2 linked regions of the Moorella thermoacetica genome follow. The protein of the gene in region 2 interacts with the protein of the main gene of each other region in a pairwise test. Links are inferred from orthologs where the notes say so. Each region holds a gene or a part of one and is shown on either strand. Other genes may lie near its edges. The genes, in order: rho and hfq.

Evidence for each region.
Region 1: the proteins of hfq (region 2) and rho interact in binary tests that used the Escherichia coli proteins (3 or more experiments, as listed by UniProt). The link is inferred for Moorella thermoacetica from one-to-one orthologs.

What each region holds. Positions count from the first base shown.
Region 1 is NZ_CP012369.1:2,414,028-2,427,395, forward strand. Bases 5,331-8,191 are described here. They hold rho (transcription termination factor Rho), read right to left. Parts: upstream 7,476-8,191; coding sequence 6,186-7,475; downstream 5,331-6,185. Other genes in these bases: MOTHE_RS11945 (peptidoglycan DD-metalloendopeptidase family protein), read right to left, coding at 5,331-6,013; fsa (fructose-6-phosphate aldolase), read right to left, coding at 7,522-8,169. Outside these bases: MOTHE_RS13965 (hypothetical protein), read right to left, coding at 1-75; MOTHE_RS11915 (L-threonylcarbamoyladenylate synthase), read right to left, coding at 92-1,150; prmC (peptide chain release factor N(5)-glutamine methyltransferase), read right to left, coding at 1,194-2,045; prfA (peptide chain release factor 1), read right to left, coding at 2,047-3,117; MOTHE_RS11930 (DUF1385 domain-containing protein), read right to left, coding at 3,241-4,197; rpmE (50S ribosomal protein L31), read right to left, coding at 4,187-4,387; MOTHE_RS11940 (DUF2889 domain-containing protein), read right to left, coding at 4,462-4,923; more of MOTHE_RS11945, read right to left, coding at 5,120-5,330; MOTHE_RS13025 (DUF1540 domain-containing protein), read right to left, coding at 8,318-8,470; MOTHE_RS11960 (class II fructose-1,6-bisphosphate aldolase), read right to left, coding at 8,536-9,396; MOTHE_RS11965 (hypothetical protein), read right to left, coding at 9,442-10,116; MOTHE_RS11970 (response regulator), read right to left, coding at 10,234-10,608; alr (alanine racemase), read right to left, coding at 10,757-11,986; MOTHE_RS11980 (lipid II:glycine glycyltransferase FemX), read right to left, coding at 12,035-13,126; pyrG (CTP synthase), read right to left, coding at 13,126-13,368. UniProt on the Escherichia coli protein: Facilitates transcription termination by a mechanism that involves Rho binding to the nascent RNA, activation of Rho's RNA-dependent ATPase activity, and release of the mRNA from the DNA template.
Region 2 is NZ_CP012369.1:1,038,740-1,055,335, reverse strand. Bases 13,761-16,596 are described here. They hold hfq (RNA chaperone Hfq), read right to left. Parts: upstream 15,388-16,596; coding sequence 15,133-15,387; downstream 13,761-15,132. Other genes in these bases: mutL (DNA mismatch repair endonuclease MutL), read right to left, coding at 16,422-16,596; miaA (tRNA (adenosine(37)-N6)-dimethylallyltransferase MiaA), read right to left, coding at 15,428-16,402; MOTHE_RS05225 (DUF1540 domain-containing protein), read right to left, coding at 14,607-14,993; MOTHE_RS05230 (AAA family ATPase), read right to left, coding at 13,761-14,508. Outside these bases: gltX (glutamate--tRNA ligase), read left to right, coding at 1-367; MOTHE_RS05300 (response regulator transcription factor), read left to right, coding at 756-1,436; MOTHE_RS05295 (sensor histidine kinase), read left to right, coding at 1,433-2,842; MOTHE_RS05290 (hypothetical protein), read left to right, coding at 2,924-3,517; MOTHE_RS05285 (amino acid ABC transporter ATP-binding protein), read right to left, coding at 3,611-4,333; MOTHE_RS05280 (amino acid ABC transporter permease), read right to left, coding at 4,320-5,033; MOTHE_RS05275 (basic amino acid ABC transporter substrate-binding protein), read right to left, coding at 5,113-5,967; MOTHE_RS05270 (DMT family transporter), read left to right, coding at 6,108-6,992; MOTHE_RS05265 (deoxyribonuclease IV), read left to right, coding at 7,105-7,944; MOTHE_RS05255 (hypothetical protein), read right to left, coding at 8,312-8,722; MOTHE_RS14005 (hypothetical protein), read left to right, coding at 9,281-9,415; MOTHE_RS05250 (citrate/2-methylcitrate synthase), read left to right, coding at 9,450-10,796; transcriptional repressor LexA, read left to right, coding at 11,565-12,212; MOTHE_RS05235 (methionine gamma-lyase family protein), read right to left, coding at 12,194-13,489; more of MOTHE_RS05230, read right to left, coding at 13,513-13,760. UniProt on the Escherichia coli protein: RNA chaperone that binds small regulatory RNA (sRNAs) and mRNAs to facilitate mRNA translational regulation in response to envelope stress, environmental stress and changes in metabolite concentrations.

The sequences.
Region 1 (13,368 bases), 1.4 Mb from region 2 along the record:
GGCCAGGCCGGTAGCCAGGGAAAAGGCATCCGTCCCCAGGGCGACGGCTACCAGGATAAGACCCAACGGCTCCATATAAGTATTTTCCTCCTTACGCCCGGATAATGCGGTTGGCCGCCGATTTACGCAACCGGTTCATGATGGCCAGGCCGATGCCTTCCTCCTTAACGGTTTCCGCCAGGATGATGTCGGCATGGTGACGGTCACAGTTTCTTAAAGCGCCAAAAAGGTTGGCGGCGATGGTTTCCGGCTGGCGGCGACTGCCCAGGACCTCCAGGTAATCGGGCCGGGGTTCGTCCTGGTAGAATGGCGCTGTCTCGCTGGTCGCCAGGACGGCCACCCGCCGGCCGCGGCGCTGCCAGGCCGCCACCAGAGCCCGTACCCTGGCCACCACCCGCTCCAGATCGCCGGTAACCAGGAAGACCTCCCCCGCCGGGGCGTAGTGCTTGTATTTCATCCCCGGTGCTTTAGGGTGTTCCACCTGCTGGCCTTTGACGGCCGGGTCAATGGCTACTTTCCCCAGCACCGCCTGCAGTTCTTCATAGGTGATGCCACCCGGCCGCAGGATAGTTGGCACCGGGGAGGTCAGATCGAGGACGGTGGATTCTACCCCCACGGTGGACGGACCGCCGTCTATTACAGCGTCTATTTTACCCCGCAAATCGCGCAGGACGTGCTGGCCGGTGGTGGGGCTGGGGCGTCCCGAGGTATTGGCGCTGGGAGCGGCGATGGGGAGGCGGGTCGCCCGGATGAGGGCCTGGGCCACCGGGTGGGAAGGCATGCGGAGGCCTACAGTATCCAGGCCGGCGGTAACCTCGTCAGGGATCAGGTCGCTGCGCGGCATGATCAGGGTGAGGGGACCGGGCCAGAAGCGCTGCATGAGGAGGGTAGCCCGGGGCGGCAGGTAGGCCACCAGGTCCTGGACATCCTGGAAACTGGCTATATGAACGATCAGGGGGTTGTCAGCCGGGCGCCCCTTGGCCCGGAAGATGCGGCGCACCGCCCGCCCGTCCAGGGCGTTGGCTCCCAGGCCGTAGACGGTCTCCGTGGGGAAGGCCACCACCCCGCCCCGGGCCAGGATTTTGGCTGCCAGGCGGATCTTGTGCAGTTCCGGTACCAGGGGATTGATTTTTAAGTATTTGGTCCGCATACCTACAGACACCCATTTCACCTCTATGTTTCCCGCTCTGACTTTATTCTTCCCGGCGATAAGCCAGGAAACAACGATCGCGGCCGGCATAATCTGGTAAAACCTGTTCGTTGCGATAGGCTCCCACGGCCCGGGCCAGGTCCTTTACGGCCTGTCCCTGGTCGGAGCCGATTTCCAGGGCCAGGAGACCGCCGGGCCGCAAAAGTCCTGCCGCCCCCGGCAGGAGGAACCGGTAGGCATCCAGGCCGTCGGGCCCGCCGTCCAGGGCCAGGCGCGGTTCAGAGCGGACATCCGCGGGCAGCCCTGGCAGGGCGGCAGTGGGTATGTAGGGGGGGTTGGCCACAAGGGCGTCGAGCTTTAAACCCCGCAGGGGCGCCAAAAAATCACCCTGGAGAAGGGTTACCCTGGCCGCCAGCCCCAGTTTCCTGGCGTTTTCCTGGGCCACCGTCAGGGCCGCCGGGCTGATGTCCGTGGCGTAAACCCGGGCCCGGGGCAGGTAATGGGCCAGGCTCAGGGCAATGGCCCCGCTGCCCGTACCGCAGTCGGCGATGGTATAGCTCTCGCAGGGGTCCAGACGCTCAAGGACAGCCTCCACCACCACTTCGGTATCCTGGCGGGGGATTAAAACCGCCGGAGTGACTTTAAAGTCCAGGGACATAAATTCCTGGTGTCCGGTGAGGTACTGGAGGGGGTAACCGGCTGCCCGGCGGTCAATTGCCTGCCAGAACCGTCCTGCGGCTGCCGGTGCCAGTTCCTCCTCCAGGCGGGCCAGGAGGCGGGGCCGGGTTAAACTACAGGCCCACCCGAGAAGGACTTCCGCCTCCAGCCGCGGGCGTTCAACCCCCCCGGCCGCCAGGCGCCGGACGGCCTCCCCCAGGGCTTGCCGCAGGGTCATCTCAGGCCTCCATGTTTTTCAGGCGTTCTGCCTGGTCGGTGGTGACCAGGGCGTCGATAATCTCGTCCAGTTCTCCTGCCAGGACCTGGTCCAGGTGGTGGAGGGTCAGGCCGATACGGTGGTCCGTCACCCGGTTCTGGGGGAAGTTATAGGTGCGTATCCGCTCGCTGCGGTCGCCGCTGCCTACCTGGGAGCGCCGCTCTTCAGCCAGCTCCCCTTCCCGCTCAGCCCGGGCCATATCCAGGAGCCGGGCGCGCAACACCCTCATGGCCTTTTCTTTATTCTTTAACTGAGACTTCTCGTCCTGGCAGGAGACCACCAGGCCCGTCGGCAGGTGGGTAATGCGGACGGCGGAGTAGGTGGTGTTGACCGACTGGCCGCCGGGACCGCTGGAACAGAAGATGTCCACCCGCAGGTCTTCGGGCTTGATCTCCACGTCTACCTCTTCCGCCTCGGGCAACACGGCCACGGTAGCCGTTGACGTGTGAATGCGCCCGCCGGATTCCGTGGTCGGGATGCGCTGCACCCGGTGTACCCCGCTCTCAAACTTCAGGCGGCTGTAAACCCCCTGCCCCTCGACCTGGAAGATGATCTCCTTGAAACCGCCCAGTTCGGTGGGGTGGGAGCTGATAATCTCCGTCCGCCAGCGTTTCTTTTCGGCATAGCGCTGGTACATGCGGAAGAGATCGCCGGCAAAGAGGGCCGCCTCTTCGCCCCCGGCACCGGCGCGGATCTCCATGATGATGTCCTTTTCATCATTGGGGTCTTTGGGCAGGAGGAGGATCTTCAACTCCTGTTCCAGGCGTTCCTGCTCCCCGGTCAGGCGTTCAATCTCGGCCTTGAGGAGTTCCTGGAATTCCCGGTCTTTTTCTTCCTCCAGCATGGCTTTATCTTCTGCCAGCTCATTGCTGACCTGGCGGTACCGGCGGAAGGTGGTGACTATATCTTCCAGGGCTGCGTGGGCCCGGGCGTGTTTCTGTAATTGCTCGGGGTCGGCTATTACTTCCGGGTCACCCATCAGCCGGCCCAGTTCTTCGTATCTGGCTTCGATCTGTTCCAGTTTTTCCAGCATCGGACATCACCTCGATTCTAATGCGAAAAAAGTTGCCTGCCACATGATAACTTCCGGCACTGCCGGTGAATTTGCCCCTGAGCCCCTCAGGAGTTACGCTCCGGACACTGCTCAGATAGTTACTCAGCGGCTCCCAGTATCCCCGGCCCCGGGGTCATTTTTTTCGCCGTCGTCCCGGGCGGCGGCCAGGGCGGCCAGGGCTACCTCCAGCATACCGTCGTCGGGCTCCCTGGTGGTTAACTTCTGTAACCACAGGCCCGGGGCCGCAATAACCCGCACCCAGAAGACATCCAGATGGCGGCCGGTAAACTTGAGGAGTTCATAGGCCAGGCCGGCCACCACCGGCAAGAGCACCAGCCTGGAGGCCAGCCGCCAGGCGACACCGCCCCTGCCCACCAGGGAAAAGAAAACGATGGTCAAAACCAGAACCAGTAACAGGAAGCTGGTACCGCAGCGGGGGTGCAAGGTCGGGTAAGGGCGTACTGTTTCTACCCGCAACTCTTCCCCCGCTTCCAGAGCGTTAATAACTTTGTGTTCGGCCCCGTGATACTGGAAAACCCGCTGGATATCCTTTACCCGGCCGATGGCAGCGACGTAGCCTAAAAAAAGGAGCATCCGCAAAAACCCCTCGACCACGTTCTGCCAGAAGATGGATAAATGATTGCGAAGTACCAGGGCTGCCCCCGCCGGGAGGAGAACAAAGAAACCGACAGCCACCGCCAGGGCGAAGGCTACGGTCAGGACCAGGTCCCTGGTGCTCAACTCCTCCTCTTCTTCCTCCATGGCCTGGTTGGCCGAAAAGGTCAGGTAACGGATACCGAGGATTAAGGATTCAAATAAGGCCACTACCCCCCTTAGGAGGGGGAGTTTCAAAAAGGGATAACGGGCGGTAACGGAAGCGTTGGGTTCGGATTCTACCAGGACTTCGCCGCTGGGCCGACGGATGGCCACGGCAGTTTTCCGTGGTCCCCGCATCATGACGCCCTCTATAACCGCCTGGCCGCCGTACTGGGCTTCCCGTCCCCCGCCCCATAGGAAAAAGCAGAGCCCGCGGCTCCGCTTTTTTGCCCTAGCGTCCATACTTTTGCCGGAATCGCTCAATGCGACCGCCACGCTCGACTACCCTCTGCCGGCTGCCGGTGTAAAAGGGGTGGCACTGGGAACATATCTCCACCCGGATATCCTTTTTAGTCGAACGGGTTTCAATTACGTTGCCACAGGCGCAAATAATCCTGGCCGGGCCATAATCAGGATGGATATTGGGTTTCACGGCCCTTCACCTCCGCGAGAAAATCAAACTCATAATAGTATAACATGAAAGCAAGGACGGTGCAAAGAAAAACATTACTCCTCCAGCAAGAATCTGGCTTTGACTTCGGGATGGCTGTAGATATAGCACTCGCCCGCCAGGGCCCGGCGCAAGAAGGGGAGCCGTTCCTCCTGCGGCAATCTCTCCCATTCGTACCGGTAAAAGCCCTGCATGGCAACTCGCAGGGCTTCCATGGTCAATTCATAGAGATGGGTACAACCATCTTTTCCCCCTACTTCCCTGGCTACAGTCCGCCATACCCCGGGGGCGATGGTCACCCCTACCAGGTTATCCAGGCGGGCCATTGTGTCGCGACAGCGGTCATAGGGGAAACAGATAAACTCCGCCCTGGCTCCAGTGATGGTGCGGTCGCTGGGCCGTACCTCCAGGGTCAGGGCGATTTCGTGAAAGGAGTCGTTGAGTTTTACTGCTACCCGGATGGCATCCGGTCCCGCCTCGACAACGCGGGCCCGGATTTCCCGTTGAAACAGGTCCATAGAGCCTTCTCCGTCCTTCTCCGAAAATAACCTCCACCGGCTGTCTTTGTTTTCACCTCCTGCCGGCAGAGGCCAGCCCGGTTAATTTCATATGCTCGCCGGTAACGGCCAGTCGCCATGAGCGCCTTCTTTTTATTCTTGATTACGGGGGCCGGTTCCTCCCGGTCATCAAAAAAAGGCCGGGGGGCCGGCCTTTTTACCTGGCTAAGAAACGTTCGGGGTTTACGGCTTTACCCTTTTCCCGGACTTCAAAGTGGACGTGGGGGCCGCTGGCATTGCCTGTAGCTCCTACTTCGGCGATGGCTTCGCCGGCCTGGACATACTCGCCTTCCTTCACCAGGTTGCGGGAGGTATGGGCATAAACTGTCTCCAGGCCGTTACCGTGGTCGATCTTCACCATGCGGCCATAGACACTGTTGCCCCATCCGGATAAGACTACCGTACCCGCCAGGGCCGCCCGGATTTTATCGCCCATATTCCCGGCGATATCCAGTCCGTGGTGAAACTCCCCGCCGCGCCAGCCAAAACCGGAGGTAAGGGCTCCAATGAGGGGCCATATCATGGAGACTGGTTTCAGACTCCGGGAAGCCAGGCCCGTAACCGGCCTGGCGGCCTTCGGGGCAGGCGAACCGGGTACAGTCAGGACGGTACCTACGCGAAGGTTGTGGGTATCAACTATGCCGTTAGCGGCTGCCAATTGATCGAAGTCTACGCCAAAACGCCGGGCGATACTCCAGAGGGTATCGCCGCTGGCTACAGTATAGGTCTGAGCCTCCTCATGGGGCAGGACCAGGAACTGCCCCGGCGTCAAGGTGGCACCGGAGTCAAGGTAATTCATGACCGCTATGAGCTCCGGGTCGGCCTGAAAACGCCGGCCCAGGCTGGCCAGGGTATCGCCTTCTTCCACCCGGTAAATACGGGTATAACTATTGACCCGGCTCGCCAGTTCCTGGTATTCCGCCGGAGCTATGACAGCTGCTACCTGCTGTAAGTCATCGATGACGGCCGCCCGGGCCGGCAGGATGCCCGGACCGGTAATGAGCACGGTTAACCCCAGGGCCAGGGTTACCGCCATCTTTTGTGGCAGCATGGGTTTCACTCCTGTCTGTTGACTTTTTTGTTAAATAATGGCCCGACTGCCATTTAGCCATTATTTTATCCATACCTTAGCAAAAATATACCCGCCCACTGCCGGGGCTGCACAACAGGGGCAGCCCGGAGTGGCCGGGATTTCTTGCAGAGTTGCTTCCAGGAGGTCTTTATTAATGTTCCCGGGGGAAAAGGGCGGGGAGGGCGCGCAGGAGGTCCTGGTTACTCTTGGTTTTCTTCATGGCGTCGATGAGGGTCTCGGTGACCTCTACCGGGCCCATTCCGCTGCTCACCCGCCGGAAGTTCCAGACCAGTTCCAGCTCCTCCCGGCTGAGGAGCAATTCCTCCCGCCGCGTGCCGGAACGTTTAACATCGATGGCCGGGAAAATCCGCCGCTCGGCCAACCTCCGGTCCAGGATGAGTTCCATATTACCGGTGCCTTTAAATTCTTCGAAAATAACCTCGTCCATGCGGCTGCCGGTCTCAATCAGGGCGGTGGCCACAATGGTCAGGCTGCCACCCTCTTCGATGTTCCGGGCGGCACCGAAGAAGCGCTTGGGTTTATAAAGAGCCGTGGGATCGACGCCACCGGAGAGGGTGCGGCCGCTGGGGGGAACAACCAGGTTGTGGGCCCGGGCCAGGCGAGTGATGCTGTCCAGGAGAACTACGACATCCTTTTTATGCTCCACCAAGCGTTTAGCCCGTTCCAGGACCATGTCAGCTACTTTGACGTGGTTTTCAGGGAATTCGTCAAAGGTGGAACTGATGACCTCGCCCCGGACCGAACGCTCGATGTCGGTGACCTCTTCCGGGCGTTCGTCGATTAGCAGGATCATCAATTCGACTTCAGGGTAGTTGGTCTTGATGGCGTTGGCTATTTTCTTGAGCAGAACCGTCTTGCCGGCTTTGGGCGGGGAGACAATGAGGGCCCGCTGGCCTTTGCCTATAGGGGCTATCAGGTCGATAATCCGGGCCGATGGGTCGCCGTTGGCCGTCTCCAGGGTATAGCGCTCTGAGGGATAGATGGGGGTCAGGGCATCAAAGTGAAGGCGTTCTGCTGCTGTTTCCGGGTTTTCCCCGTTGACCTTCTCCACCCGCAGGAGGGCAAAAAAGCGTTCATTGTCCTTGGGTGGCCGGACCAGGCCGGCCACCTTATCCCCGGTCCGCAGGTCGAAGCGACGGATTTGAGAGGCGGAGATGTAGATATCGTCGCCGCTGGCCAGGTAGCCGAAGGGCCGTAAAAATCCGTAACCATCCGGGAGTATCTCCAGGATGCCCTGGGCCTGGAGTTGTTCTTCCCTGGCCTCCTCCTGGTGTTCTTGCTGCTCTTTCTGGGCCAGGGCCTTGGCAATCTCAAATACCAGCTCTTTTTTCCGCATCCGGGAATAGCCGCTCAAGTTTAACTCGCGGGCTATCCGGTAGAGCTCTACCATGGTCTTGCTTTCTAGTTCGGCCGTATTCAAATAGCTTAAACCTCCGTAATCGCGGCCGGCGGCAGGGGAGAAGGGGTTACTTATTCTTTACCTTTTCCCAGTCTGCCAGGAAGCGTGCCAGGCCGGTGTCTGTCAGGGGATGTTTGAGCATCTGCATGAGGACCTTAAAGGGGACGGTGGCGATATCGGCGCCCAGGCGGGCTGCCTCCAGGACGTGGAGGGGATGGCGGATGCTGGCGGCGATTATCTGGGTTTTAAAGCCGTACTGGGCAAAGATGGGAACAATGTCGGCAATAACCTGCAGGCCGTCATGGCTGATGTCATCCAGGCGCCCGACAAAGGGACTGACGTAGGTCGCTCCTGCCAGGGCCGCCAGCAGGGCCTGGTTGGCGGAAAACACCAGGGTCACATTGGTTTTAATGCCACGGGCGGACAACTCCTTGACCGCTTTTAGCCCCTCGGCGATCATGGGGATCTTGATGACAATATTGGGATGGATGGCCGCCAGTTCGACCCCTTCGGCCACCATCTCCGGGGCTGTGGTGCTCACTACTTCGGCGCTGATTGGTCCATCCACAATAGCTGCGATTTCTTCCACTATTTCGCGGAAATTGCGTCCTTCCCGGGCGATAAGGGAAGGATTAGTGGTTACACCTGCAATTATACCCAGATCATTGGCTGCTTTAATCTCTTCGACGTTGGCCGTATCAATAAAAATCCGCACAACAGGGCACCTCCAGAAACAGGTTATTAAAACATTCACCACGGGCGGGGCAAAATCCTGCTCATAGTGGAAAAAGTATCCGGGCTATATTGCAAGAAGAGAGCCCGACGGCGGATGGGCCGCAGGGCTCTCTTATAATCCGTGAGGGTTACTTCATTTTCGGACGGAAGGTATGGCATGCTGTACCGTCAGAGGTAGTCACCTTGCGGTCCCCGCTGGACCTGACCTCGATGGAGTCGGCGGTGCAGGCCATGTTGTCCCAGTAGTGGCATTCCTCCACGCCGCATTTGATTCCTGCCATATTCCCCCACCTCCTTTTGGCGTTCACCATTAGGTTTTCACGCCGGTGAAGAAATATGCAACTGCCTATTTTTTTACCCTGCCGGCGCAGCCGAAGACCTGCATCTTATGGCTGATGACCTTGCTGGCGGCATCCCTCGCCGGTCCCAGGACCTTCCGCGGGTCGATCTCGTCGGGATTGGCGTCCAGGGCGGTGCGGGTGGCCTCGATAAAGGCGATGCGGATATCGGTGTCGATGTTGATTTTACGGACGCCCAGTTCGACGGCGCGGCGGATATCGTCATCAGGCACCCCGGAAGAACCGTGGAGGACTATAGGCGTCGGTACCAGGCGGTCGATGGTCGCCAGGCGCTCAAAATCCAGTCTGGGAGTGCCGTGGTAGCGGCCGTGGGCCGTGCCGATGGCAACAGCCAGGGCATCAACCCCGGTCTCCCGAGCGAACCGCTGGGCCTCCTCCGGGTCGGTCATGGTGGCTTCCCTCTCCGAGACCTTGATTTGTTCCTCGGTACCGCCGATGCGTCCCAGCTCCCCCTCCACCGAGGCACCCATGGCGTGGGCAATCTCTACTACCTTCCTGGTGAGGGCGATGTTTTCTTCCAGGGGGTATTTGGAGCCGTCGATCATCACCGAGGTAAAGCCGGCCCGCAGACAACGCAAGACCTGCTCAAAGTCCGTGCCGTGGTCCAGGTGGAGGACCACCGGTACTGGCGCTTGACTGGCCGCCGTCCGTACCAGGGAGGTTATGTACTCCAGCCCCGCGTACTTGATGGCCCCCTGGCTGGCCTGGATGATGACCGGGGCTTGCGCGGTAACAGCAGCGTTGATAATGGCCTGGACGATTTCCATGTTGTTGCAGTTGAAGGCACCTACGGCGTAGCCGCCGGTATCGGCTTCCCGCAGAACTTCGGCCAAGGTAACTAACGGCATGGCTTCATCTCCTTTATCCTGTATTTTCCCTGGGTTTATGATGAATCATACCGGGGATTTCTGGCGGCGGCGCCGGCCCTTGCCGGGACCTGCCTCGTCGCTGCCGGCCAGATGCCCGGGCAGGATTATTTCCTCCAGGTCCTCCGGCTTTTCCAGGTTGGTTATGGTACTTGCCGGCAGGATCTTCTCAGCCCCGCAGGCATCGCAACGCAGCTGCAGGTGGCCGGGGAAAATCTCGACTTCTATATTATCATTGCCACAACAGCAACGTACGTGCCCGCCCTCGGCGAGCTGAAAAACGAGGGCCAGGAGCTGGTACATGGCATCGGGTTCCTCGAAATAACCGCCGAAGCCAAGGTCCTCGGCCATTTCCGCCAGGGAACGGTCATGATGCTGGACCGCCTGTTGTACCTTGTCCCGGGGCCCGATAAACCCGACCTCCAGGTCGGTTTCATTGCAGGTAAGGGTCAAAAGCTCCTGGGACCAGAGTTCCCGGCGGTGTTGATGGATGACATGGATATTATCGCACATGCCGCAGTGATACTGCAGCCAGAAGTTTCTACCTTTCCTGGTACCCATGGTCATGAGAACCATGCCGCAGCTACATTCCATCTGCCATGTGTGATCACCGGAGAAATTAAAAAGGGAGAGACCGTGGAACTCCAGCCGCCCGCAGGATGGGCAGCGCAGGGCTACAACGGTCGTGGTGGGGATAAGCATCACTTTGTCCTCCTCACCCCTCCATATTCGCCGTTATGACCCGGATTCCTGCTCCAAACCAAATTTAAAAAGGGCTGCAACTCACAGCCCTCAACAATTCTCCTCACAGCCATAACGTTACCCTACTGCCTGGTGGCTGATATATCGCGGTTGTAATGCTTGCCGGACCAGGTGGTAGAGGTCCTCAAGGTCAAAGGGTTTTTGTAAGTAATAACTGGCCCCCAGTTTGCTGGCCTGCTCCACCAGGTCCAGCTCATTATAAGCTGTAATTACAATCACAGGCAGCGCCAGAAACCGCCGCCGTAACTCCTGGAGAAACTCCACGCCATTCATACCCGGCATCTTCATGTCCAGGATGACCAGAGAGGGTTCTTCCAGGGCTATTTCCCCCAGTGCCTCCTGGCCATCGGTTGCTACCGTAACATTAAAACCTGCCTGTTTCAGGGCTTCGGCAATTAAACGGCGTACACCGGGCTGGTCGTCGATTACCATTACCTTTTTATCCGTCAGACCAGCTCACCTCCGGTTTCTGTGGCCTGAATACCCCCTTTACCCGCTCCGCTTTTTCGCTACCACTTCGCTAATAAAAGTATTCGGTGATTGTTGCCAGATTCCTGCTTAATCAATTAAATTTTTGTATTTAACTATTAACTCCCGGGGAAAGGTGCGGTGCGTCCACCGGCAGGAGTTCTCCGGTGGTAGTCCGCACCAGGTAGGGGTGTCCCTCCCGGCAGTAGACCCGGGGTAGACGGCTGCTGGCTGTCGGGCGGCGTATATCCAGAGTTACTATTTGGCCCACCTCTACCTCAGGCAGGTGGCCGACATCGACCATGGAGAGTTGCATCCCCACCCGGCCTACCACAGGTGCCGTCCGGCCGCCTATGATCACGGTGGTCCCTTCGCCCCCGCCCCGACCCAGGTAGGCGAGGAATGTCTTGACCAGGTAGCGGGCCAGGTCGTTCAGGTTTTTCGGCCGGGCAACGGCCGTCAGGGCAAAACCGTCGGCATAACCCACCGGGATGACGGCCAGGCGGGTGGCTTTTTTCACAACGTAGTCACCGCCGTAACCCACCGGGGTACCGGCGGCTACGTCGTGAATAAAGAGGATACGGGCTTTAAACTGCCAGGGGTCTTTTAATGCCAGTCCCCGGCGGGGGGCCTGGTAGGGGAACTGGCCGTAGAGGAGGGTGCCTGTTCTGACCATGTCCAGATGCATCTCCGGGTGGGTAAGGAGACCGGTGCTGTTGCAGATATGCCTCAAGGGGATAGCTATATGCTCCTCCTCCAGTTCGGCGAGGACCTGCTGAAAACAGGCCATCTGCCGCCGGGCTGCCGCCGGCCGGGCGGCCTCGGCCAGATGGCTGTAGACGCCCTCCAGTTCTACGCCGGGCCAGGTGAGGATCTCCCGCGCCAGGGGCGCTACTGCTGCCGCTTCCAGGCCTGTCCGCTGCAACCCGGTCTCTACTTTCAGGTGTACCCGGGCCCGGTGCCCGGTCGCTGCCGCCGCGGCAGCAATCGCCTCGGCGCCGGAACGGCTGCTCACAGTTAGGGTGAGCCCGGCAGCTATGGCTGCCGGTAGCTCTTCCGGCAGGAGGGGACTCATGAGGAGAACGGGGGCTGCAATGCCGGCCCGGCGCAACTCCAGCCCCTCGGCCAGGGTGGTTACCCCCAGGTAATCCGCCCCTGCGTCCAGGAAGATGCGCGCCACCTCTACGGCGCCGGCGCCGTAGGCGTCGGCCTTGATAACGGCCAGGAGGCGGGTCGAGGGAGCGAGTAAAGCTTTAACGGCTTTGAGGTTGTGGGCCAGGGCTGTCGCTTCAATGGTGATCCAGCGGGGTCCGGCCAGTTCCGTCAGCTTTGCCAGGTCCATACTAAAAAAGATACCACCTTGCCTTGCCTGTTAAAAAAATATTCGGGATCACTCCTCTGCTGCCCTGGCTTTTTTCCTCCAGAAGAGGAGGCGACGAAAGCCATGGGAGTAGAGGGGAAAGGCTGTCTGCCAGAGCCAGTAGAATAAGGGGGAATAAACCAGATCGTACTCGCCGACAAACTCGGTAAAGACACCGTTAAAACCCTTTTTAAAGCGATAGAGGCCGTAGAGGGGGTTGTTTTCGTCCAGATCCCCGGGCACGCCCCGGAAATCGTACATGGTACAGCCCTGTTCCTTGGCCCAGCGGATCATGGTCCACTGGAGCAGGTAGTTGGGCATGACGTTACGGTGGCGGTTGCTGGAGGCACCGTAGAGATACCAGGCTTTATCCCCCATAATAAAGGCCAGGGTCCCGGCGATGGCTTCCCCCTGGTAGAGGGCCAGGAAGAGTTTGGCATAACCCCGTTCCACCATTTCCCGCCACATGGTTTCAAAATAATTATAAGAGCGAACGAGGAAGTGATCCCGGAGGGTGGTTTCCTTTAAAATTTCATAGAAAACCGGTAGGTCCTCCAGGGTGCAGTCTTCTTTAATGACTACCCCCTTCTTCTCGGCCAGGCGGATGTTGTACCTGGTCTTACTGTGCATATTGGCCAGGAGTTCTTCCAGGGGCGGGGTGATATCCAATCGGAAGACATGCCGGGGCTGGACGCCGTCAAAGCCGGTGCCTCTGGCAGCCAGGCGAAAACCCTTTTCCTGCAGTAATTCCTTAACAGCCCGGTCGCTCTCCGGGATATCGGGGTCGATCTTTAAGAGGATGGCTCCTTCCTGCCGCGCCACCCGGCTGATGGCCGCTAGGATTTCACTAAAAAGGTCCGGGTCGTGAAAGTCCACCACCGGACCCCGGGGGGCGTAAAGGATTGCTTTATTGATATAGGGTAGCCGCCGCTTCAACAGGCTGGCGGCGGCAATAATCCGCCCTTCTTCCTCCAGGACCAGGCGCAGGGGTTGCCACCCGGTAGATGCCTTGACCTCGCCCCAGCCATAGGACTGCAGGAAGTGCCCCTTGGGGTGGCCGGCTACAAAGGCATCGAAGCGCTTTTCTTCCTCGGGCCCGATAAGTCTGGCCTCCCTGGCCATCAGCCTGCACCCCCCCCGGCCCGCCGGCAGGCGGCGCCGATGAAGTCCCGGAAAAGGGGATGCGGCCGGTTAGGCCGGGATTTGAATTCCGGATGGAACTGGCAGGCCACAAACCACGGGTGATCCGCCAGCTCAATAATCTCAACCAGGCGGTCGTCCGGGGAGGTGCCGCTGATAACCATACCCCTGGCCGTCAGTTCGGCCCGGTAGTTGTTATTAAATTCATAGCGATGGCGATGGCG
Region 2 (16,596 bases):
CCGGGTCAAGACCCTGGCAGAGGTTGCCGATGCCGCCAGTTACTTCTTTACTGATGTAACCAATTATGAAGAAAAGGGGATTCGTAAACACTTTACCAGGCCCGGGGCTGCGGCTTTGCTGGATGAAGCGCGGGAACGACTAGCTACCCTCCCTGAATTTAATGCCCAGGCAGCCGAGGAGGCCTATCGTTCCCTAGCGGAAGGTAAGGGGATAAGCACAGGACAGTTATTCCATCCCACTCGTCTGGCAATCTCCGGCCGTACCATGGGACCAGGACTCTTCGAGATTATGGAGCTCCTGGGCCGGGAAACTGTGCTCGCCCGCCTGGACCGGGCCGCCAGGTGGATCCGGGAAAACCTGGCTTAAAAAACCAGATAATTAAAGGGCTGACAGCATTAGCTGCCAGCCCTTTAATTTTAATAGAAAAACCCTGCTAAGCAGGGTTTTTCTACGCTTATGGCTGCGGGACCAGGATTCGAACCTGGGCAACATGATCCAGAGTCATGGGTGCTACCGCTACACCATCCCGCATCATTTTTCGCGCAGGGATTATATTAGCACAAAAACAGACAGAAGTCAAGCCTGATTTCTTAAGCCCACCCTTCAAATCCCTGGCGTTCCCCTTCCTAAAAGCTGCCCCCAGGATCCGGCAGGAAACTTGGTGGTAATGGGACGCAACCTTGCCTACCTGCCACCCTTGACAGGGAAATAGCAGCCGCGTTATATTTAGAACAACCTGAAGGGGGTGTAACTATTGCGAGCCCGTATCCTGGTTGTCGATGACGATGCCAAGATTACTTCTATGCTCAAACGCGCTCTGACCTACGAGGGCTATGATGTAGAAATAGCTGCCAATGGCCACCAGGCCCTGGCCCTGGCGGCCAATAATCCAGATTTAATTATCCTGGATATCATGTTACCCGGCATTGACGGCCTGGCTGTCTGCCGCCAGATACGGTCCAACAGCGATATCCCCATCTTGATGTTGACCGCCCGGGACGATACCGCCGACCGGGTCCTCGGTTTGGATACCGGGGCTGATGACTATCTGGTCAAACCCTTTGCGCTGGAAGAATTACTGGCCCGGATCCGCGCCCTTTTAAGACGCCGATCCCGGGAAACAGAGGCAGAGGTGCTCCAATTCAGTGATCTGACCCTGAATACGTCCACCAGGGAGGGCTTTCGGGGCCAGCGCAGCTTTTCCCTGACGGCCAAGGAATATGAACTACTGCTTTATTTCCTCCAGAACCCGCACCGGGTCCTCACCAGGGATGAACTCATGACCCGGATCTGGGGTTATGACTTCAGTGGTGAATCCAATGTCCTGGAGGTTTATATCGGTTACCTGCGGGCTAAACTAGAAGCCGGGGGCGAGCCTCGCCTTATCCAGACAGTCCGGGGTGTGGGTTATGTCCTCAAGGAGCAGCAGCCATGACCCTGCGTCTACGCCTCACCCTGCTGGTTACCATTACCCTTGGTTTAACCTTCATTGTCCTGGGTGGACTGGTCTATTTCCTGATGGGACATTACCTGACCAATGAAATTGATCGTTCCCTGGTCGCCCGGGCCCAGGAGGTTGTCCGTTCTTTTCGAGTAGAGGGAAACTTGCGCTTGCAGCGCATTACGCTGCCCAATGTGAATGTTTTCTCGGCTCCGGATACCTTTATCCAGATAGTTGATATAAATGGTTTCGTAGTCACCCGTTCTGATAATCTGGGTCAACAATCTTTACCCCTTGGACCGCAAACCCTCATTCAAGCCGGGGAAGGCATCGCCTTTTTTGAAACCGAGATAGTCGGTAACCATCCCCTGCGACTTTATAATGTACCCCTTTTATTGCAAAACCAGCCGGTAGGGCTTCTCCAGGTAGCCCGCCTTCTCAGTCCCGTCCAGCAGACCCTGGGCAACCTGCGCCGGGTACTGCTCTTCCTGGGGCTTTTATTAATCTTCCTGGCTGCCACCCTTGGTTATATCTTAGCCCGTACTGCCCTGCGGCCCATTGATCGTCTAACCCAGGTGGCTGAACAAATAGGGGAGGGCAAGGATCTGGATCAGCGGGTTCCCTACCAGGGCCCTATGGATGAAGTCGGCCGGCTGGCTGCTACCTTTAATGCTATGCTGGCCCGGCTTCAGCGAGCCTACACCCGCCTGGAGGAAGCCTATAGCGCCCAGCGGCGCTTCGTAGCCGACGCTTCCCATGAACTGCGCACCCCCCTGACTACCATCCGCGGTAATGTCGACCTATTACGGAAAGTACAGGGTCAAGGGGAAGCATGGCAGGATGAAGCCCTGGCCGATATTGCCAGTGAGGCCGAGCGAATGAGCCGGCTGGTCAATGACCTCTTGACCCTTGCCCGGGCTGACGCCGGTCAGGAGATAAAACGTGAACCACTGGAAATACTTCCTCTCTTACAGGAGGTGGCCCGCCAAGCACCTTTATTGGGAACGGCCACCTTCACAGCCATCGGATTGGAAAACCTGGCCGGAGTCCACATCATGGGAAACCGGGATTACCTCAAACAGCTATTCTTTATCCTTCTGGATAACGCCTTTAAATATACCCCTTCCGAAGGTAAAATCGATTTAATAGTTAACGTTGAACCCCAGCAGCGGTTGATCATTAAAGTCAGGGATACCGGCCCGGGTATCCCTCCCCGGGATCTGGAGCATATTTTTGAACGGTTCTATCGCGCCGATGCTACCCGCAGCAGTGAAGGAACCGGACTGGGCCTGGCCATAGCTCGGTGGATAGTTGAACAGCACCAGGGTCATATCGGGGTTGAAAGTACGGTGGGGAAGGGCACCACCTTCACCATTACCATCCCCCTGTTGAAAGGTTGATTTCTTATCTTTTTCTCAGGTTAATTTCATCAAGTTTTAACCATTATGGGTTAGTATAATTCCCAGAAGGGAGGTGAGATCTTGGCCAGGATCAAGAAGCACCTGAGCCTGGTTTTAGCCCTGGCACTGGTTTTAATCATGATATCAGCCAGCGTGGCCATGGCCCAGGATAAGTCTGCTAACCAGTCCCGTACCAGCCTGCAACAGCTCTACCTGGAAAAACTGGCCGGGGTCCTGGGAATCGACCAGGCCCAACTCCAGACCGCTATGAAAAGCGCCGGCCAGCAAGCTCTGGATACCGCTGTGGCCCAGGGTTTAATTGATAGTACCCGGGCCGCCAATCTAAAAAAGGCTCTGGATTCCGGTCGCTGGCCCTGGCCAGTAGGAAAGTTTGAACTGTGGCACAAGGATTGGGCTAAGGCCATCGCCAGTGCCCTTGGTCTGACTCCCCAACAGTTACATCAGGAAATTAAAAACGGTAAAACCATGGAACAGCTGGCTACCGCCAGGGGCCTGACCCTGGAACAACTCAAAAGCCAGGTGGTTAATAGCGTCAAAAGTCAATTGGAACAGGCCGTGGCCGGGGGTAAACTAACCCAGGATAAGGCCGATCAAATTCTAAATCGCCTGGAGCAACTAGATTTAAGTAAATTCCTGCAGCCGCGAAGCAAATAAGTAGTACCTCCCCTCATACCTCCTCTAGCCATAAAATATTTTTAAAGCCACCCTCTGGTGCGGGTGGCCTTTTTTCTATCCGTCAAAGGGACTTTAAAGTATCTTGCTTAAGAAAGCTCTGGTCCGGGGATTCTGGCAATTATTAAACAACTGGTCCGGCGTTCCTTCTTCGAGAATTAGCCCTTCATCCATAAACAGTACCCGGTCGCCAACTTCACGGGCAAAACCCATCTCGTGGGTAACAACTACCATAGTCATGCCATCCCGGGCCAGGTCTTTCATGACAGCCAGCACTTCGCCCACCATCTCCGGGTCCAGGGCTGAAGTGGGCTCGTCGAAAAGCATGATTTTGGGCCGCATGGCCAGGGCACGGGCAATGGCCACCCGCTGCTGCTGGCCGCCGGATAACTGCTCAGGGTAGGCTCCTGCCTTATCACTTAATCCCACCCGGGCCAGCAATTCCCGCGCTAGCTTTTCAGCCTCCGTTTCCGGCAAGTGGCGGACCTTGATGGGGGCCAGGGTAATATTTTCCAGTACCGTCTTGTGAGGAAAGAGGTTAAAACGCTGGAAAACCATGCCTACTTCCTGGCGGACAGCATTAATATTCGTCCTGGGGTCAGTTAAGGAAGTGCCATCAATAATTACCTCGCCCCGGGTAGGGACCTCCAGCAGGTTCAGGCAACGCAGGAAGGTGCTTTTACCGGACCCGCTGGGACCGATGACCACGACAACTTCCTTTTCGTCAATGTTACAGTTAATTCCCCGGAGAACTTCCAGGGAACCAAAACTCTTATGCAGGTCTTTAACTTCGATCAAGGTCACCGGTCTTCAACCTCCTTTCCAGGTAATCCACCAGGCGGGAAATGGTAAAGGTCATGATTAGATAAATCAGGGCAACACCGAAATAGATTTGCAAGGGCTTAAAGGTGGCACCGCTGATTAGCTGTCCCTGGCGGGTTAGCTCGACATAACCGATAACCGATAGGAGAGAGGTATCCTTGAGCATAGCAATAAACTCATTTCCCAGGGGAGGGATAACCCGTTTGAAGGCCTGGGGAAGAACAATATAGCGCATGGTTTGCCCTTCGGTCATACCCAGGGAACGCGCGGCCTCTACCTGACCCCTTTCGATGGATTGGATACCGGCCCGGAAAATCTCGGCCACATAGGCGCCGCTATTCAGACTGGTGGCAAGGGTGGCAGCCACAAAGACGGGGATATGGGTTGTCTGTAATAGCTGTGGCATACCCAGCGAGGCCATTAAGAATTTCTGCCCCTCGTCCAGGAGCTGGGGAAAACCGTAATAAACGATAAAGATCTGGACCAGCAGGGGAGTACCCCGAAAAAAATCAACATAGCAGGTGGCCAGAAAGCTGGTCAGCCGCCGGCGGGAAAGGCGGCCCATACCAGCAACCAGGCCCAGAATACAGCCCAGGGATACGGCCACAAGGGTTATTTTTAAAGTTTGAACGGCACCCAGCAGTAAATAAGGCAGGGATTGGATAACTAATCCCAAAAGTTTCACCTCACCCGTATCTGCATAGAAGTATGCGTAACACCTTAAGTGTTACGCATACATGAGAAGCTCTGTTCCCTCAGGACTTTTGCTGGGGTGGTTCCCCCGGCAAGAAAGCGGGCGGTTCCTGGCCGAACCATTTCTTATAGAGTTCCTCATACTGGCCATTAGCCTTGATGGCCTTTAGACCATCATTAATCTTTTGCAGGATCTCGGTTTTACCTTTAGGAACGGCGATGCCGTAGTATTCGGCCGAGCGGATATTACCGACAATCTTAACGTCATTATTACCCTGTTTAATATAATAGGCCGTCACCGGAAGGTCGTTAACCACGGCATCGACGCCACCGTTTTTCAGTTCCAGGAACATATCAGGCACTTTGTCCAGTTCGGTAACCATGGCGCCGGGGATTTTTTTCGCTTCCTTGGCACTGGTGGTATTAATCTGAACGGCTATTTTTTTACCTTTTAAATCGTCGAACCCCTTGATAGTATTATTATCAGCTTTAACCGCGACCACTAAACCCGATTGGTAGTAGGGTAGGGAAAAGTCGACTGCCTTTTTACGTTCATCGTCAATGCTTATCCCCGAGATAGCCAGGTCAACGTTGTTGGTCTGGAGGGCTGTAATAATGCCGTCGAAACCCATTTCTTTAATATCAACATCAAAACCTTCCACCTGGCCAATGGCCTTAATCAAGTCAATATCAAAACCGGTAAACTCGCCAGTTTTCATATCCCGGAACTCAAAGGGCGCAAAAGTGGCTTCCAGGGCTACAGAATACCTGGGCTTGCCGGTAGAGGTGTTGGAACTGTTTGCCTGGGTTCCTGCTCCAGCACCGTTACCCTGGGGATTACTACCACCGCACCCTGTAAGGCCGGCCAGTAAAAGCATCAGTAGCAACACGCCGCCTATTTTTTGCCAACCCCGCATCGCTGTTTCCTCCTTTTAGATTTGTTAAGGGCAGACAACCTAATAATTATTCGCCCTGTTTAATAAAAATCCTGCCTCTGGAGGGATATTTCTTGACAGGGCATCCTTGGTAATGAGAAAATATCCCTTGGTGAAGCTTGTTGAATAAACAACTAGCAGCTGATGCCGCCCTTTTGCTGGTAACCTTCATCTGGGGGACTACTTTTCTGGTAGTAAAAAGGGCTTTGGGTGGAATCGGCCCTTACTATTTCGTCGCCCTGCGGTTTTTGCTGGCCTTTATTTTTTTGGCCCTCATGGCCTGGCGGCAATTGCCCTCCCTGGACAGGTTGACCGCCCTGCATGGGGGTGTGGTAGGCTTATTCTTAAGCGCGGGATGCATCTTCCAGACCCTGGGATTGCAATATACTTCTGCGGCTAATGCTGGTTTTATTAGCGGTCTATCGGTCATCCTGGTCCCCATACTGGAGGCGTTTTTTGCCCGTACCCTGCCGGGTATCTTCCCCCTGCTGGGGGCTCTTTCTGCTACTACTGGCCTGGCCCTGCTAACTCTAAAGGGCAGACTGGCCTTAAATCCCGGGGATTTTTTAGTCTTCCTGTGCGCCCTGTCCTTTGCTGGACAAATCATCCTGGTAGAACGTTATACCAGTGACCATGACTCCCTGTTATTCACTACGGTCCAGCTGGGAACAGTAACCCTGGTGTCCTTTTTGCTTGCTATTCCTCTGGAAACTCTACCGGTCACCCTTACTCCCGCCGTCTGGCAGGCCTTCCTGCTAACGGCCCTGCCGGCAACTTCCCTGGCCTACCTGATTCAAAACAAGGTCCAGCAGTTTACCACTGCTACCCATACCGCCATCATCTTCACTATGGAGCCTGTATTTGCCGCCCTGGTGGCCTACTTCTGGGGCCAAGAGGCCTTAACCTGGCAGCAGGGAATCGGTTGCTTTTTAATCCTGGTCGGGATGTTCCTGGCTGAGTTAAAGGTTGGTACCGGCTCCCCAGCCAATAGAACCCTGGATAAATAACCGGGACGGCATCAGCCGACGAAACCACGGGATTGGCACTTATTGAAGCAAGCGACTTGGTCTGGAAGAAAACTAAGCGTGCATAATCAGAGTTATTTGCGGAGGGAAAAACATGCGTCTTGGAGCCCATCTATCCATAGCTAAAGGCCTACCAAGGACTGCAGCCATGGCCACTAGCATAGGAGCCAACACCTTCCAGTATTTTATGCGCAACCCCCGCGGCGGGGCCGCCAGGCAGATTCCCGGCAAAGAGATCCAGGCCTGGAGGGAGGCAAGACGCCGGGCCGATCTTTATCCCATCGCCGGCCATTTGCCTTATACCGTAAACCTGGGCGCCGCCGCTGAAAGACAACAGGAATTTACCCGTATGGTTCTTCATGATGATACCCTGCGGGTGGCAGCCATAGACGGCGAATACCTGATCAGCCATCCCGGCCACTATGAGGGAGAACGCCAGGCCGGCCTAGACAGAATCATCCAGTTGATCGAGGAAGCCTATTTGAGCATTACCCCTCCGGGTCCCATGCTTTTACTGGAAACTATGGCCGGCCAGGGAAAAGAAGTGGGTACCATTGATGATCTGTGCTATATTCTCGAGGGCCTAGGATGGCCGGATAGAGTAGGAGTATGCCTGGACTCGGCCCATCTGTTTGCCGCCGGCTGGGACCTGCGTACCCCGGCAGGTTGCCAGCAACTGGTACAAGAATTGGCCGCAAAAATTGGCCTGGACCGGGTTAAGGCCATGCACCTCAATGATTCCGCCGCACCCCTTGGTAGCCACCGGGACCGCCATGCCGGAATCGGCAAGGGCGAGCTGGGAAGGGAAGGCATAGCGGCGGTAGTTAATGATCCTTTTCTGGGGGAGCTGCCCTTATTTTTAGAAACTCCAGTTGCCAATTACGAAGAATATGGTGAGGAAATTGCCCTGATCCAAAAACTAAAATCCGTTTAGCTTGCTTCTCCCTGCAGCTATATTTCAAACTGAGGGATCGCGGGGTATTGACGATGTCTGGATGTCTATGATATAATAGGCTTCGGTTGAGGCCCTATCGTCTAGTGGCCTAGGACGCCGCCCTCTCACGGCGGTAACCGGGGTTCGAATCCCCGTAGGGCTACCAGATGGAGTAAAGGCGCGGGATTTGTAGATTTGACCCGCGCCAATTTTACTAAAAACCTTTCTCAGGTAAAACGTGGCCGTACTTCCGGTCATTTTTTTGTTGGATGAAAGCGCATGGTAGGACTACTATAACAAAGGCTGTTGACTACTGCGCGTGTCAACAGCCTTTGTTGTCGCGTAATTCTAGGTGCTGGTCTACAGGTTAGGGGTCCACTTGCACGGGTTGAATTTCAATGGCACAAATACGTTCTACTGGAATTATGATTGCCCTCATGATCTGTTTATCAACGAGCTTACCGCCACTGAATACCTTCATGAAGAGGCAATCGCCACGCGCCGGGAGCAGAACAGCGAAATTCATGATGAAAAACAATTTAGATCCGTTGATAACCTTTTTGCAGCAATCTCCACACTCGAACTCAATGCCAATTTCTTTCTCTCCGTCGTTTTGCATCTCATTGAGGGCGGACTCCAGTCCTTCTAATGCTGGATTTTTCTTGTCGGATGAACCCTCTTTAATCTTGTCAAAAACGGCGTTCAAATCATGTTGAGACACTACTCCTTTTTTAATCTTTGCCAATATAATATTGGATTTACCTGGAAATGGTTGCATGATAAGCCACCCAGTAACCCAGTAGGGCTACCATAAATAAAGAGAGCCAGGATTCAAAATGAAACCCGGCTCTCTTTATCTATAGGCCCTGCATAATAGAGAGGTCTATAACCGGCCTGAAGTAACCACGGCTTGCCTATTGTCGACCGTCCCGCCCCAGTGTATAATAGTCGCAAGAAACTGGGAGTGGCGTCGAAAAGGAGCGGTAAAACCTAGAAAAGGAGGGGGCTTAGCCCCTGGTTAGCCTGCAGGTTCTTGTTGTTGGCGACGCCTCAGCCACCAGCTTAACAAATAACCATCCAGCAAGCCCATAGGGTAAGCCAGCAGGGTGAGCCACCAGGGCCAGCCGCGTCGCTGACGGCGTGACCTCATATTCAGGCGAGCTCGTAGCACCTGGAATCCCCCCTTTGAATTTATTATCTTACTCTAGGGTAAGGACTATACCATTATTGTTAACATAATGTTAGAGATTACCTGGGTAGAGGAGACAACAGCTACACAAACTATTTTTGCACCCAGAGATTATATTAATTCAATTAACAGCAAAGGAGGATAAGCATGCCCAGACGCTTCCGGCTCAGCCGCAACGGCTCCAACCAGGACCGGCGTTCCAAAGTGCGGGCACGGGAACTTCACCGTATCCGGGGCAACCAGATAATCATCGATCCCGAACGGGGACCGGAAAATAAATAAAAAAAGTTCATAGGGAGAGGTGTTGACCTTAAAGATGGATCTCCAGGCCTGTCTTGATTATTACTGCCAGCTGGCGGAAAAAAATAATACGATTGATCCGGATTTATATGAAAAATATAACGTCAAGCGCGGGCTAAGAAATAAAGACGGCACCGGTGTCCTAGTCGGTTTAACAGAGATCGGGGAAGTCCATGGCTATATCCTTGATGAAGGGGAAAGAACCCCCGATCACGGTCGCTTGCTCTACCGGGGAATTGATATCTGGGATATTGTAAGGGGCTTTCAGCAAGAAGGGCGCTTCGGTTTTGAGGAAGTCTGTTACCTGTTACTCTTTGGGGAATTGCCTGACAAGAAAAGGCTGGAGGAATTCACTCATCTCCTTGCTGAACACAGGTCCCTTCCCGATGGTTTTGTAGAAGACATGATTCTTAAGGCCCCCAGTAACGATATTATGAATAAATTAGCCCGTAGTGTCCTGGCGGCTTACTCCTACGACCCCAATCCAGATGATATAAGCATCCGCAATGTTCTCAGGCAATGCATCGAGCTTATCGCCCGGTTTCCCATTATGGTAGCCTATGGGTATCAGGCGAAGGCTCACTACTATGAGAATAAAAGTCTCTATATCCATCTGCCCCAGACAGAGCTAAGTACGGCCGAGAACTTCCTGTACATGATCCGTCCAGACAACCAGTACACATCCCTCGAAGCAGAGTTGCTGGACCTGGCCCTGGTGCTCCACGCCGAGCATGGCGGCGGTAATAACTCGGCCTTCACCGTCCACGTTGTATCTTCAACAGGCACTGATACTTATTCCGTAATAGCCGCCGCAACCGGGTCTTTAAAAGGGCCCAAGCACGGCGGGGCCAATATTAAGGTCATGAAAATGATCGAAGATATAAAGAACAACGTTAAGGACTGGCATGACGAGGAAGAATTAAGGAATTACCTTATTAAAATCTTACGCAAGGAGGCCTTTGACCGGAGCGGCTTAATCTATGGTATCGGCCATGCCGTTTATACTCTTTCAGATCCCAGGGCTGTTTTATTAAAACAAAAGGCAGCCGAACTTGCCCGGGAAAAGGACATGGAAGATGAATTTGGCCTTTACCTGGCTATAGAAAAAATGGCACCGGAACTCTTTGTTGCCGAAAAGAAGGTCGATAAGGTGGTCGCTCCTAATGTTGACTTTTATTCCGGTTTTGTTTATAAAATGTTAAATATTCCCATAGAGTTATATACTCCCATTTTTGCCATATCCAGAATAGCCGGCTGGTGCGCCCACCGGATTGAAGAGCTGGTAAGTGGCGGTAAAATCTTCAGGCCGGCTTATAAAAATGTCCTTGGCAAGAAGAGTTATATACCCCTGGAACAGAGGTAGAACAAAAACCCGTTTTACGGATAAAGGTAGTAGAAAATAGATAAGGGAGAAGGCAAAATATTGGGCTTAGAAATCTGCGGGAGCGAACACGGTTCGTCTGCTAAACCCTGTCCTGAATGTGGGACAGTTGGGAAAAGGGTCGCCGGTATAACCGTCGCTAGTTTACTTAATACGGCGGTGCGGGAGAAAATATCTGATACCCAATATAATTTATGCCTGTCACCGTCGTGTAAGGTAGTTTACTATGGTGATGACGGCAGCCTGTTTACTAAAGACCAGGTCCGGGTACCAGTCTGGTTTAAAGAACAGGCGTCGCCGCGAATTATCTGCTACTGTAAAAATGTTACCGACAGCGATATTTTAGAGCATGTTGTCACCCGGCAGTGCTGCAACAGCCTCCAGGATATCCGGAAGCATACGCGAGCTAATACCGGCCATGAATGTCTAACTAAAAACCCGGCTGGCAGCTGATGTAGCCCGGCGGTGCAATCGGTGATTGCCCAGGGGTTGGCCATGCGCGATAAAAACCGGTGCTAGGGCACCGGTATTTTTGTCTCCCCTCGATTACTTAACATAATACTTATTATGGGAAGTTATTCCTCGCCTTGCACAGGCTAAGGGCAAAGATTCCCCGCCTCGCAAATCCAACCGATCATCAGCGGTCACACCTTACCCTGTAGAAAATCACCCTCGCCGGGGGTAATAATCAGAGGTTTTTCCTTGATGCTTACAAACTGTTGTTTGCCGGTTTAAAGTATGGTAGTATGGATGGTGATTTTAATCGGGAAGGGGATCTCCTTGCAACCTGATTTATCACCTCAACTGGCCATGGTCCTCAATTACATCCGGCACTTTATTGATATAAATGGCTACCCTCCCTCCATCCGGGACATATGTAAGGCCACCGGCTTGCGTTCCAGTTCTACCGTCTATAATTACTTAAACAAGCTGGAAGAAAAAGGTTATATCCGTCGCGACCCCTCACGCTCCCGGGCTATTGAAATCCTCACCCCCTATCCCGCCCTCACCAGAGCCAAGAATATGGTCTCCGTACCCTTGCTGGGAAAAATAACCGCCGGCCAGCCCATCCTGGCCTTTGAAAATATCGAGGATGTTTTCCCCCTACCTGCTGACCTGGCAGGAGCGGAAAACGCCTTTATGCTTCACGTCAGCGGGGATAGTATGATCGAGGCCGGTATCCTAGATGGCGACTACCTGATCGTCCGGCCCCAGGATACGGCTGAAAACGGCGATATTGTTGTTGCCCTTCTGGAGGATGAAGCGACTGTAAAGTACTTTTACCGCTATCCCGACCATATTGAACTGGTTCCGGCTAACAGCAGTATGCAGCCCCTTATCGTTCACAAAGTAACAATCCTTGGAAAGGTGGTAGGCCTCTACCGCCATTTCTCTTGAATTAACCCCCTGTTTACCATCTCCTGGGCTGCCATAAGGAGGGCCACCCTGGTATAAGGGTAGGAGAGCCCCCCCTGTAAAAATACTGCATAAGGCGGGCGTAAGGGGCCGTCGGCGCTGAGTTCGATGGAAGAACCCTGGATGAAGGTTCCCCCGGCCATGATCACAGGGTCGGCATAACCGGGCAGGTTAGCCGGTTCTGGCCGGGTCGTGGCTTCTACCGGGCACCCCTTCTGGAGCCCCTGGCAGAAAGCCAGCAATACTTCCTCTTTCCCCATGATAAGGCACTGGACAATATCCCGCCGGGGGGCATCCGGCAGGGGATCTACCTTAAACCCTAAATCCCGGAAAAAGGAGGCGGCGACAATCGCCCCCCGCAGGGCCTCCCTTACCACTATAGGTGCCAGGTAGAGCCCCTGGTAATAAAGGCGCTTATTTTCAAAGGCTCCCAGCTCACTCCCCAGGCCCGGGGCAGTGAGGGCAGCAGCTACTTCTTCTACCAGCTCCTCCCGGCCAACTATATAACCTCCACCCGGTGCCAGCCCACCACCAGGATTTTTAATTAAAGAACCAACCACCAGATCAGCCCCTACCTCGCCTGGTTCCCTTTCCTCGACCAATTCGCCGTAACAGTTGTCTACCAGGCAGATGGTTTCCCTGCTGGCTGCTTTGACGGCACCAATTATTCGCGCCAGTTCGTCTACCCCCAGGGCAGGCCGCAGGGCATAACCACGGGAACGCTGGATCAGGCACAGGCGCGGTTTTATCTCGGCTACCGCTGCCCCCAGTCCCGCCAGATCGGGACGCCCGGCAGGGTCGAGTTTCACTTCCCGGTATTCTATCCCCCACTCCCTGAGGGTACCTGGCACCCGGGGACCCAGGCCGATAACTGTCGCCAGGGTATCATAGGGCCGGCCGCAGGCTGCCAGCAGGGTATCCCCGGGGCGTAGAATAGCCCTGAGGGTCAGGGTAAGGGCATGGGTACCGGAAACAATTTGGGACCGTACCAGGCCGGCTGCGCCCCCAAAAATCCTGGCATAAATCCGTTCCAGAACGTCCCGACCCAGATCGCTGTAACCATAACCAGTAGAATCCTGAAAATGAAATTCGGTTACCCCCGCATCCTGAAAGGCCCGAAGAACCTTCAGGTGGTTAAAGGCACAAACCTCCTCAACTGCGGTTAGGGCTTCCCGGCTGGCATGTTCCGCCTGCCGGAGCCTTTCTACCAACCAGGAATCAACAGGAAAAAGCTTGCTAATGCTATCCAGGTACGCCAAACTTTAACCCCCCATGAATAAAGTTACCGGGTGTTATTATAGCAGACTGATGGGCCTCCCGGAAGCTCACTCCCCTCATCTTTAACCCCCGCAGGCAGATCCGGCCGTAAAAGGTCCTCCTTTTCGATATACATCAATTCCCGGCGGCTGAGGTTTCTATTTTTATTAACTAGGCGCAGGGCCTGGCGCCGGATGGCCCTTTCAATGATATTACGTACCATCCGGGCATTGCCGTTATAGCGGTGTCCAAAGAGAACCTCCCGCCGGAGAATCTTCTCCAGCTCGGCGGCAGCCTCCGGTGCGAGGACGTACTGCCTTTCCGCCAGCATCACCCGGGCAATGGCCAGTAATTCCGGAACGGTATAATCGGGAAATTCCAATTGAATGGGGAAACGGGAACGCAGACCGGGATTAATTTCCAGGAAGTACTCCATCTCTTCCCGGTACCCGGCCAGGATGAGAATCAGGTTATCCCGGTAATCCTCCATTCCCTTGACCAGGACGTCGATGGCCTCCCGACCAAAGTCCTTTTCACCACCCCGGGCCAGGGAATAAGCCTCGTCGATAAAAAGAATACCTCCTATGGCTTTCTTAAGCTGTTCGCGGGCTTTATGGGCCGTATGACCAATATACTCCCCCACCAGGTCAGCCCGCTCGACTTCTATGAGCTGGCCCTGGGTTAAAACACCCAGTTCTTTGAAGAGGCGGCCCATGAGCCTGGCAACAGTACTCTTGCCGGTACCGGGATTTCCCTTAAAAATCATATGCATTACTGTGGAAGAAGCAGCCAGACCTTCACCCCGGCGCCTTTGCTGGATCTCAACAAAAGCCCGCAACTCTTTAATCAAATTCTTTACTGCCTCCAATCCCACCATCTTATCCAGCTCGGCCATAACCGCCTCTACCCGCCGCCTACCGGCCTGCTCCGGTTCCCCGCCAGCCCTGTTGTTCTGGAGGGGACGAACCGGGGACCAGGAATTATTCTTATTATTTTGGGGACCAAATTTCACCCGCAGCATATCTAACCCCCTCCCCCGCTTTTCTCTTTTTATTTATACGCGCCCTGACAGCCAGGTAAGAAAAAAGGCCGTTCTATCCGGCCTGCTATTTCTTTCCTCTAACCCTTGCGCTGGTAAGTATAACAGTTGGTGTCCTGGCACTCGTCGGCGTTGACTCCTACCACGTCAATCTTTTCCGCCTTACAATGGTTTCCCTCCGCCCAGTAAGAGCAGCTATTAACGATGCAGGTCACGGAAGGATAAAGCTCACCGCCAGGGAGGAAGGTATTACTGAGGACACCGCCCCAGTTGACATTATCCAGGGTACCGATCATATTGGCTAGCCCCCGGCGGGCACTGAAGGTCTTGCATTGGGTCTGCTCGGGGTTCTGGGCCATCTTCCCTTCCTCTTCGTGCATGATATCTATATTACCCGCCGCGCAGAGGTCGCCATTCATCCAGTGGTTGCAGGTATTCACTTTACACTTAACCTTGGGTCCGGGCATGGTAGTTCCTCCTTCGCGGCCAGATTGGCCACTCTTATTTTTTACCAGGGTATGAGAATTATACCCTGGATACCATGCCTGGGGTTGTAATTTTAATTAAAAAGCTCCCCGGTTGTAACCAGGGAGCGGGGAATGGTAATTACTGCTTGGCCTCGGCCTGGGCCCGGCTTTCAGCCATGAGGTTGACCGGCCGAAAGGGCATGATGGTTGATATGGCATGTTTGTAAATCATCTGCTGTTTGCCGTCGGCGTCCAGGACGACGGTAAAATTGTCGAAGCCCCGTACCACACCTTTTAACTGAAAGCCATTGACCAGGTAAATGGTTACGGGGGTATTGTCCCTACGCAAGACGTTTAAAAACAAATCCTGCAGGTTTCCTTGGGTTTTATTCATCTTTTCCCCTCCAGGTTGGTATTTTTTGTTTAGTATAACCCTATTCTACATTAATATCAATTGTCCTGCTAATAAAATCGGCAATAGCGGCTGAAATTTCCTCAATTTTATCCGGATCTACTTCCCACCAGTGCAGGCGACGGTCGCGCCGGAACCATGTTAATTGCCTTTTAGCTAGACGTCTGGTATTGCGTTTTAAAATGGCTATTGCTTCCTCCAGTTCTATTTCTTTACGCAAATAAGCGCCGATTTCTTTATAACCCAGGGCCTGGAGGGCCGGTAGGCGGTAATCGTACCGGGCCAGCAGGCGGGAAACTTCTTCAATGAGGCCCGCTGCGATCATGGCATCGACCCGGGCTTCGATGCGTCGGTAAAGGAGGGGTCGGGGCATGCTGAGAGCTACTGCCGCCAGATGATAGGGCGATTCCTGTTGCCGGCGCCAGGCCAGGGCAGCCGATATGGGTTGCCCGGTTGTTTTAAAAACCTCCAGGGCCCTTACCAGGCGGCGCCGGTCATGGGGATGTATCCGTTTGGCCGCTTCCGGGTCGACCCTTTTCAATTGTTCATGGAGATATGCGTCACCAAACTTGGCCGCCAGCTCCTCGAGCTCCTGCCGGACCCGGGGATCCCCCCCCTCCGGGGTGAAGCGGTAGGGATCGACTACCGCTTGATAATACAGGCCTGTACCGCCGACCAGAAGGGGCAGGTGACCCCTCCTGATGATGGCTGTTATCGTTTGTCGGGCTAGTTTCTGGTAATCGGCTACACTGAAAGGCTCGTCGGGATCGACGATATCTATCAGGTGGTGGGGGATGGGTCGGCCGTCGGGCCCCACCCTTTCCTCCGGGAGCAGTTTTGCTGTACCAATATCCATACCGCGGTAAACCTGGGCGGAATCCACAGAGATTATCTCCGCCCCCAGCCGGGCGGCAACCTTGAGGGCAATGGTCGATTTACCGGTAGCCGTGGGGCCGACAATAGCCGCCAGGGGTTCCTTGGTACTCAAGGTACTCAAATTGAGCCTGGCCTCCATCTCACTTTAAGTGTCGGTGAAAATACCGCGCTAGCTGGGCCTCATCCAGGCGTACTACCGCCGGCCTGCCGTGGGGGCAGGTATAGGGATGGTCAACCCCCCGCAGGTCATCGAGGAGTTTTTGCATCTCGGCCCCTGCCAGGGATTGCCCGGCTTTGATTGCCCCGTGACAGGCA